2 regions of the Pseudomonas asplenii genome follow, and region 1 is predicted to be linked to the other one. Evidence: predicted binding sites of a transcription regulator. Region 1 holds the regulator's gene; the other holds the start of a gene.
What was found. Region 1 encodes sigma-54, which starts transcription at its own class of promoters, with help from an activator protein. Its sites were predicted from a motif close to ANTGGCATNNANNTTGCTNT; they were not measured.
Positions count from the first base shown of each region.

Region 2: the regulator sigma-54 is predicted to act here: its motif matches at 1,094-1,113, upstream of nirB (nitrite reductase large subunit NirB).

Region 1 covers NZ_LT629777.1:2,649,971-2,653,934, forward strand. The annotation lists gene rapZ (RNase adapter RapZ) at 1-235, opposite strand, end outside; gene ptsN (PTS IIA-like nitrogen regulatory protein PtsN) at 238-702, opposite strand; gene hpf (ribosome hibernation-promoting factor, HPF/YfiA family) at 712-1,017, opposite strand; gene BLU37_RS12100 (RNA polymerase factor sigma-54) at 1,097-2,593, opposite strand; gene lptB (LPS export ABC transporter ATP-binding protein) at 2,776-3,501, opposite strand; gene lptA (lipopolysaccharide transport periplasmic protein LptA) at 3,501-3,964, opposite strand, start outside.
Region 2 covers NZ_LT629777.1:4,586,379-4,590,342, reverse strand. The annotation lists gene BLU37_RS20805 (bifunctional nitrate reductase/sulfite reductase flavoprotein subunit alpha) at 1-973, shown strand, start outside; gene nirB (nitrite reductase large subunit NirB) at 1,296-3,854, shown strand; gene nirD (nitrite reductase small subunit NirD) at 3,854-3,964, shown strand, end outside.

The sequences.
Region 1 (3,964 bases):
GGACTTCGTTCAGCAGTTCGGGAAAGCGTGACAGGTGACTCGGCAGGTTGCGTGCGTCGATGGACACGGCGACCAGCGGCTGTGCCAGCTCGGTATTGATCAGTGCCCGTTCGGCCAGTTCCGGCAAGAGTCCGGCCGGCAGGTTGTCGATGCAGTAATAGCCGCTGTCCTCGAGTACATCGAGGGCGGTGCTTTTACCTGAGCCGGAGCGGCCGCTGACGATGATCAAGCGCATGTTTACTGACCGTTTTGTACGTCCAGGACAACCCGATACAGGGCCTCGTTGCTCGGTGCGCTACGCAGGCGGTCACGCACTTCCTTGCGATCCAGCATGCTGGCTATCTGCCTGAGCAATTCCAGGTGGGCATCGGTGGCGGCCTGCGGGACCAGCAATACGAACAGCAGGTCTACCGGGGCACCGTCGATGGCGTCGAAATCGATGGGGGCGTCCAGGTGCATCAGGGCACTGATGGGCGCCTCACAGCCTTTGAGGCGGCAGTGGGGAATGGCGATGCCGTTGCCAAAACCGGTGGAGCCGAGTTTTTCACGGGCAATCAGGCTCTCGTAGACATCCTGCATTTCCAGATCTGGCACTTCACGGCTGATCAGGTTGGCAATTTGTTCGAGGGCACGCTTCTTACTGCCACCCGGCACGTTCACCAGGGAACGGCCGGGGGTCAGGATGTTTTCAAGTCGAATCATGGGAGGGAGTTAACGACCCGTACCTTGGAGCAGGTGCAGGTTCTTTTCCTTATGCTTTTTCAGTTGGCGGTCCAGCTTGTCGGTCAGCAGGTCGATGGCTGCATACATATCATCATGTTCTGCATTGGCGACGACCTCACCACCGTGGATGTGCAAAGTGGCTTCGATTTTCTGCTTCAGTTTTTCGACGGCCATTGTCACCTGTACATTGGTGATCTTGTCGAAATGGCGTTCCAATCGGTTGAGCTTTTCGCCGATATAGGCCCGCAGTGGTTCGGTCACTTCCAGTTGGTGTCCACTGATATTGACTTGCATACAGCTTCTCCTTCGTTGCCAGTGCATAAAGCGGCAAGCCTGGTGGCTTGCCACTGGAACGCTGTGGCACGCCCGGCGGTTACATCAACCGCTTCCGTTCGCTGGAAGGCGCGATCCCGAGGGACTCGCGGTACTTGGCGACGGTACGACGGGCGACCTGAATGCCTTGTGCCTCCAGTAAACCAGCGATCTTGCTGTCGCTCAACGGCTTTTTCTGATTTTCCGCTGCAACCAGTTTCTTGATGATCGCGCGGATCGCCGTGGACGAGCATTCACCGCCTTCGGAGGTGCTGACATGGCTCGAGAAAAAGTATTTCAGTTCGTAGATACCACGCGGGGTATGCATGAATTTCTGGGTGGTGACCCGGGAAATGGTCGATTCATGCATGCCCACGGCTTCGGCGATGTCGTGCAGCACCAGTGGCTTCATCGCTTCGTCGCCGTACTCCAGGAAGCCGCGCTGGTGCTCGACGATCTGGGTGGCTACCTTCATCAACGTCTCGTTGCGGCTCTGCAGGCTCTTGATGAACCAGCGCGCCTCCTGCAACTGGTTGCGCATGAAGGTGTTGTCGGCGCTGGTGTCGGCGCGGCGGACAAAGCCGGCGTATTGTGGGTTGACCCGCAAGCGTGGCACCGATTCCTGGTTCAGCTCCACCAGCCAGCGCTCGTTGTCCTTGCGCACGATCACGTCGGGCACCACGTATTCGGCTTCGGTCGACTCGATCTGCGAGCCCGGGCGCGGGTTGAGACTCTGCACCAGTTCGATGACCTGGCGAAGTTCGTCTTCCTTGAGTTTCATGCGCCGCATCAACTGGCTGTAGTCGCGGCTGCCCAGCAGGTCGATGTAATCGGTGACCAGACGCTTGGCCTCGTTCAGCCACGGGGTCTTGGCTGACAATTGGCGCAGTTGCAGCAACAGGCATTCACCGAGGTTGCGCGCGCCGATACCGGCTGGCTCGAATTGCTGGATGCGGTGCAGGACGGCTTCGATTTCGTCGAGTTCGATGTCCAGTTCCGGGTCGAACGCTTCGAGGATTTCCTCAAGGGTCTCGTCCAGGTAGCCCTGGTTGTTGATGCAATCGATCAGCGTCACGGCGATCAGGCGATCGGTGTCGGACATCGGTGCCAGGTTCAGTTGCCACAGCAGGTGGCTTTGCAGGCTTTCACCGACGGAAGTACGGGTGGTGAAGTCCCACTCGTCGTCATCGTTGCCGGGCAGGCTGCTGGCGCTGGTCTGGTAAACGTCTTCCCAGGCGGTATCGACCGGGAGTTCGTTGGGAATGCGTTCGTTCCATTCACCTTCGTCGATGTTGTCGACGGTGGGTGCGGTTTCCTGCTGATAGGAGGTTTCCGGAACTTCGGCAGTAGTCTTTTGCTCGGCGTTGTCGGCCAGTGGATCGCTGTTATCGAAGTCGTCGCCTTCTTCCTGGCGTTCGAGCATCGGATTGGATTCCAGGGCCTCCTGGATTTCCTGCTGAAGATCCAGAGTCGACAATTGGAGCAGGCGGATGGCCTGTTGCAGCTGCGGTGTCATCGTCAGCTGCTGGCCCATTTTAAGGACGAGCGATGGTTTCATGGCAGGGGCTTAACACCTTATTCGCCGGCGCGCATGCGCCATCCACTACAGGGCGCCGGAGCGCCAAACATAAGCAAATTATATGCCTGAAATCCGAGTGTTTGCCTAGAGCGCTGTAACAATAAAACAGTGGTTTTTATCGAACATTCATGCGCTCAGGCGAGTATTGGGCATCCAGATGCTTACAGGCGGAACTCGTGGCCCAGATAGACTTCCTTGACCAGTTCGTTGGCCAGGATAGTGGCCGAATCGCCTTCGGCGATCAGCTGCCCATCGTTGACGATATAGGCGGTTTCGCAGATATCCAGGGTCTCGCGGACGTTGTGGTCGGTGATCAGTACACCGATGCCCTTGGCCTTGAGGTGGTGGATGATCTGCTTGATGTCGCCCACGGAAATCGGGTCGACGCCAGCGAAGGGCTCATCGAGCAGGATGAACTTCGGCGCGGTGGCCAGGGCGCGGGCGATTTCCACGCGGCGCCGCTCACCACCGGACAGGCTCATGCCGAGGTTGTCGCGGATGTGGCTGATATGGAACTCCTGCAGCAGGCTCTCCAGCTCCTGGCGGCGAGCGGCCTTGTCGAGTTCCTTGCGTGTTTCCAGGATTGCCATGATGTTGTCGGCCACCGACAGCTTGCGAAAGATCGAGGCTTCCTGTGGCAGATAACCGATCCCGGCGCGCGCGCGGCCGTGCATCGGCTGGTGGCTGACGTCCTGCTCGTCGATCAGCACGCGGCCCTGATCGGCCTGGACCAGCCCGACGATCATGTAGAAGCAGGTGGTCTTGCCGGCACCGTTGGGGCCGAGCAGACCGACGATCTGGCCGCTTTCGATCGACAGGCTGACGTCACGCACCACCTGGCGACTCTTGTAGGCTTTGGCCAGATGCTGGGCTTTCAAAGTTGCCATTACTGGGCCTTTTGCTCGTCGGTTTTCTTTTTCGGCTGGATCACCATGTCGATGCGCTGGCGCGGCGTGGTGATCGGAGTGCCGTTGGCACGACCGGCGGTCGCCACCTGTTTCACCGTGTCATAGACGATCTTCTCGCCTTCGGTGGTGTTGCCTTCGTTGATCACCTTGGCCTGGTCGATCAGGACGATGCGGTTCTGCTGGGCGTGGTACTGGATGGTCTTGCCATAACCCTTGACCGGCTGTGGGTCGGTGGCTTTCTGCTTCTGTTCGAAGTAGGCCAGGTTGCCCACGGAGGTCACCACGTCGATGGCGCCGTCCTTGGTCCGGGTGAGCGTCACGGTGTTGCCCTTAACGATCATCGAACCTTGAGTGATGATGACGTCGCCCTTGTAGGTGGCGATGCCTTGTTTGTCATCCAGTTGAGCATCGTCAGCTTGAACGCGGATGGGCTGCTCGCTGT
Region 2 (3,964 bases), 1.9 Mb from region 1:
GCCCAGCCATTGCCCCGAAGCAGTCGAGCGACTGCGCAGTTGCCTGAGCACCGCCGATGCCGAGACGGTGGTGACCGTCAAGGACAAGACACCGATGCCGCTGATCGAGGCGCTGAGCCGTCACCTGGAGATCGGCCGCATCAGTCCCGCCCTGTTGCAACTGGTGTTCCAGCGCTCGGGCAGCCACCAGCTCAAGCGTCTGCTGGCCGACGAGCACAAGACCGAACTCAAGGATTGGCTCTGGGGCCGGCAACCGGCGGACCTGCTGCGTGAACTGCAGGTCGATCTCGGCGCCCAGGAACTGGTGGATTGCCTGAAACCGCTGCAACCGCGGCTGTATTCGATTGCCTCAAGCCCCAAGGTGCACCCGCGCGAGGTTCATCTGACGGTCTCGACCGTTCGTTACGAGCGTGGCGGCCACCCGCGTTCCGGCTGCTGCTCGGGCTTTCTCGCTGATCGTACCGAGGGCCTGGAGGTGCCGATCTTCGTGCAGAAATCGGCCAATTTCCGGCCGCCCGCCGATCCCCAGGCGCCGATGATCATGGTCGGCCCTGGTACCGGGATCGCGCCCTTCCGGGCCTTTCTCCAGGAGCGTCAGGCGATTGGGGCGAGCGGAAAGAACTGGTTGTTCTTCGGCGAACAGCATGCCGCCAGCGATTTCTATTACCGCGAGGAACTGCAGGCCTGGTCTGATCAGGGCCACCTGCAGCGGCTCGATACGGCGTTTTCCCGCGATCAGGCACAGAAGATCTACGTGCAGCAGCGGATGATCGAGCAAGGAGCACAGTTGTGGGCCTGGCTGGAGGAAGGTGCCGGGTTCTACGTGTGCGGCGATGCCAGCCACATGGCGCGGGATGTCGATGCCGCGCTCAAGCAGGTGATACGCACCCACGGAGGGCTGGATGCGGATGAGGCACAGGCATATGTCGCCGCGTTGGCGGCAGACAAGCGTTATGTGCGAGATGTGTACTGATCGACGAAGGGTCCGCAAGAACGCCCCCATAGCTGGCGAACTCCGCCCAACATGCACCAACACAGGTCGCTTTCACGCTGAAAACGCCGCAATAAACCGGAGAAACCGGGCAGACCAGTACTTGGCACGCTCCCTGCTTTTACCTCAATACCCTCTGCCATGAATGACCTGGCAGACCGTTCCGGTGGTCAACGGCGATCACCTGCAGAACAGGAATAAAAAACACCAGGCAAAGGCGCCTGGAGCTTCGGCTCCAGGCGTTTTTTTTTGCATTTTTTCTGGCTGGGCCAGCCCGTGATTGGCCGTGATCCGAGGAAACACCATGAACGCTATCGTGAATATCGAACATCGCAAGAAACTGGTGATCGTGGGTAATGGCATGGTCGGCCATCACTGCGTCGAACAGTTGATCGAGCGCGGCGCCCTGCGTCACTTCGAACTGCATGTCTATGGCGAGGAATGGCAACCGGCCTACGACCGCGTGCACCTGTCCGAATACTTCGCCGGCAAGGACGCCCATGCCCTGGCCCTTGGCGAGCCCGGGCTGTACGAGCGGCATGGCGTCAAGCTGCACCTGGGCGTCGAAGTGCTGGAGATCGACCGCGAGCAACGGGAGATCGTCACCCGTTCCGGGCGTCAGCCCTACGACCAGTTGATCCTGGCCACCGGTTCCTATCCGTTCGTGCCGCCGATTCCCGGTTCCGAAGGTTCGGCACGGCTGGTCTACCGCACCCTCGACGATCTCGATGCGATCCGCGACGCGGCTGTCCAGGCACGACGCGGCGTAGTGGTCGGTGGCGGCCTGCTTGGCCTCGAGGCAGCCAATGCGCTCAAGTCACTCGGCCTGGAAGCCCATGTGGTCGAGTTTGCCCCGCGCCTGATGCCGGTACAACTGGATAGTGACGGCGGTGCCGCACTCAAGGCGCAGATCGAGGCGCTGGGCGTCGGCGTGCATTTGTCACGGGCGACCCAGGAGATCGTCGCCGGCGAACAGTACCGCTACCGGATGAATTTCGACGGCGGCGAGTTTCTCGAAACCGACCTGATCGTCTTCTCCGCTGGCATTCGCCCGCAAGACCTGCTGGGACGCAACAGCGGCCTGGAGATCGCCCCGCGCGGCGGCATCGTCATCGACAGTCACTGCCAGACCAGCGACCCGGCCATCTCGGCCATCGGCGAATGTGCCTCCTGGAACGGCAGCGTGTTCGGCCTGGTCGCGCCGGGCTACAGCATGGCGCGCAACGTCGCCACGCGCCTGGCCGGTGACACCGCCGAGACCTTCAACGGTGCCGACATGTCGACCAAGCTCAAGCTGCTCGGGGTCGATGTCGGCTCCATCGGCGACGCCCACGGCGCCACCCCGGGAGCGCGCAGCTACCGTTTCATCGATGAGGCCAACTCGGCCTACCGGCGCCTGGTGGTCGATGCCGAAGGCAAGAAAGTCATCGGTGCGGTGCTGGTCGGCGACAACAGTTACTACGACACTCTACTGCAATACGTGCAGAACGCCATTGCCCTGCCCCAGGACCCGGCGGGCCTGATCCTGCCGCTGAGCGACGGTGCACCGGCTCTTGGCGCCGATGCGTTGCCCGAGACGGCGACCATCTGCTCCTGTCACAACGTCACCAAAGGCGCGATCTGCTGCGCGGTCGACGCCGGCTGCAGCGACCTGTCCGAACTCAAGGCACAGACCAGGGCCGCCACCGGCTGTGGGGGCTGTAGCGCGCTGCTCAAGCAGGTTTTCGAACACGAACTGGTCGCCCGTGGCGTAGCCGTCGACAAGAGCCTGTGCGAACACTTCGCCTATACCCGCCAGGAGCTGTACGCGATGGTGCGGGTGGGCGGCATCGAGACCTTCGAGGAACTGCTCGCCCGTCACGGCAAGGGCCACACCGGCTGTGATATCTGCAAACCGGCGGTGGGGTCGATTCTCGCCTCGTGCTGGAACCGGCCGATCACCGACAAGGCGCTGGTGCCGCTGCAGGACACCAACGACACCTTCATGGCCAACATGCAGAAGAACGGCACCTACTCGATCATCCCACGGATCGCCGCCGGCGAAATCACCCCGGACAAACTGATCGCCCTCGGCGCGGTGGCGAAGAAATACGACCTCTACACCAAAATCACCGGTGGCCAGCGTATCGACCTGTTCGGCGCACAATTGCACGAACTGCCGCAGATCTGGGGCGAACTGATCGAAGCCGGTTTCGAGACCGGCCACGGCTACGGCAAGTCCCTGCGCACGGTGAAATCCTGTGTCGGCAGCACCTGGTGCCGTTACGGCGTACAGGACAGCGTGGCCATGGCCCTGCTGCTGGAGAATCGCTACAAGGGCCTGCGCGCGCCGCACAAGTTCAAGCTGGCGGTATCCGGCTGCACCCGTGAGTGCGCCGAGGCGCAAAGCAAGGACATCGGTGTAATCGCCACCGAGAAAGGCTGGAACCTGTATGTCTGTGGCAACGGCGGCATGCGCCCACGGCATGCCGAACTGTTCGCCACCGACCTCGACGATGCGACGCTGATCCGTTATGTCGACCGTTTCCTGATGTTCTACATCCGCACCGCCGATCGCCTGCAACGCACCTCCGTGTGGCGCGAAAACCTCGAAGGCGGCCTCGACTACCTCAAGGCGGTGATCATCGACGACAGTCTGGGCCTGGCCGCCGAGCTGGAAGACCAGTTGCAACTGGTGGTCGATCGCTACGAATGCGAATGGGCCAATGCCATCAGCGACCCGGAAAAACTCAAGCGCTTCCGGACCTTCGTCAACGACCAGCGCAGCGACCCGGACATCCATTTCGTCAAGGAGCGTGCGCAGCGCCGGCCGGTGCGCGCCGATGAACTCAACCTGATTCCCGTCCACGAGGAGGTGCTCTGATGGCCCAGCCAACCGCACAACACCGTATTGCCGATGACGTTCAATGGCAGGCGGTCTGCCGCCGCGAAGACCTGGTGGAAAACTCCGGCGTGGTGGTCTGGTTCCACTGC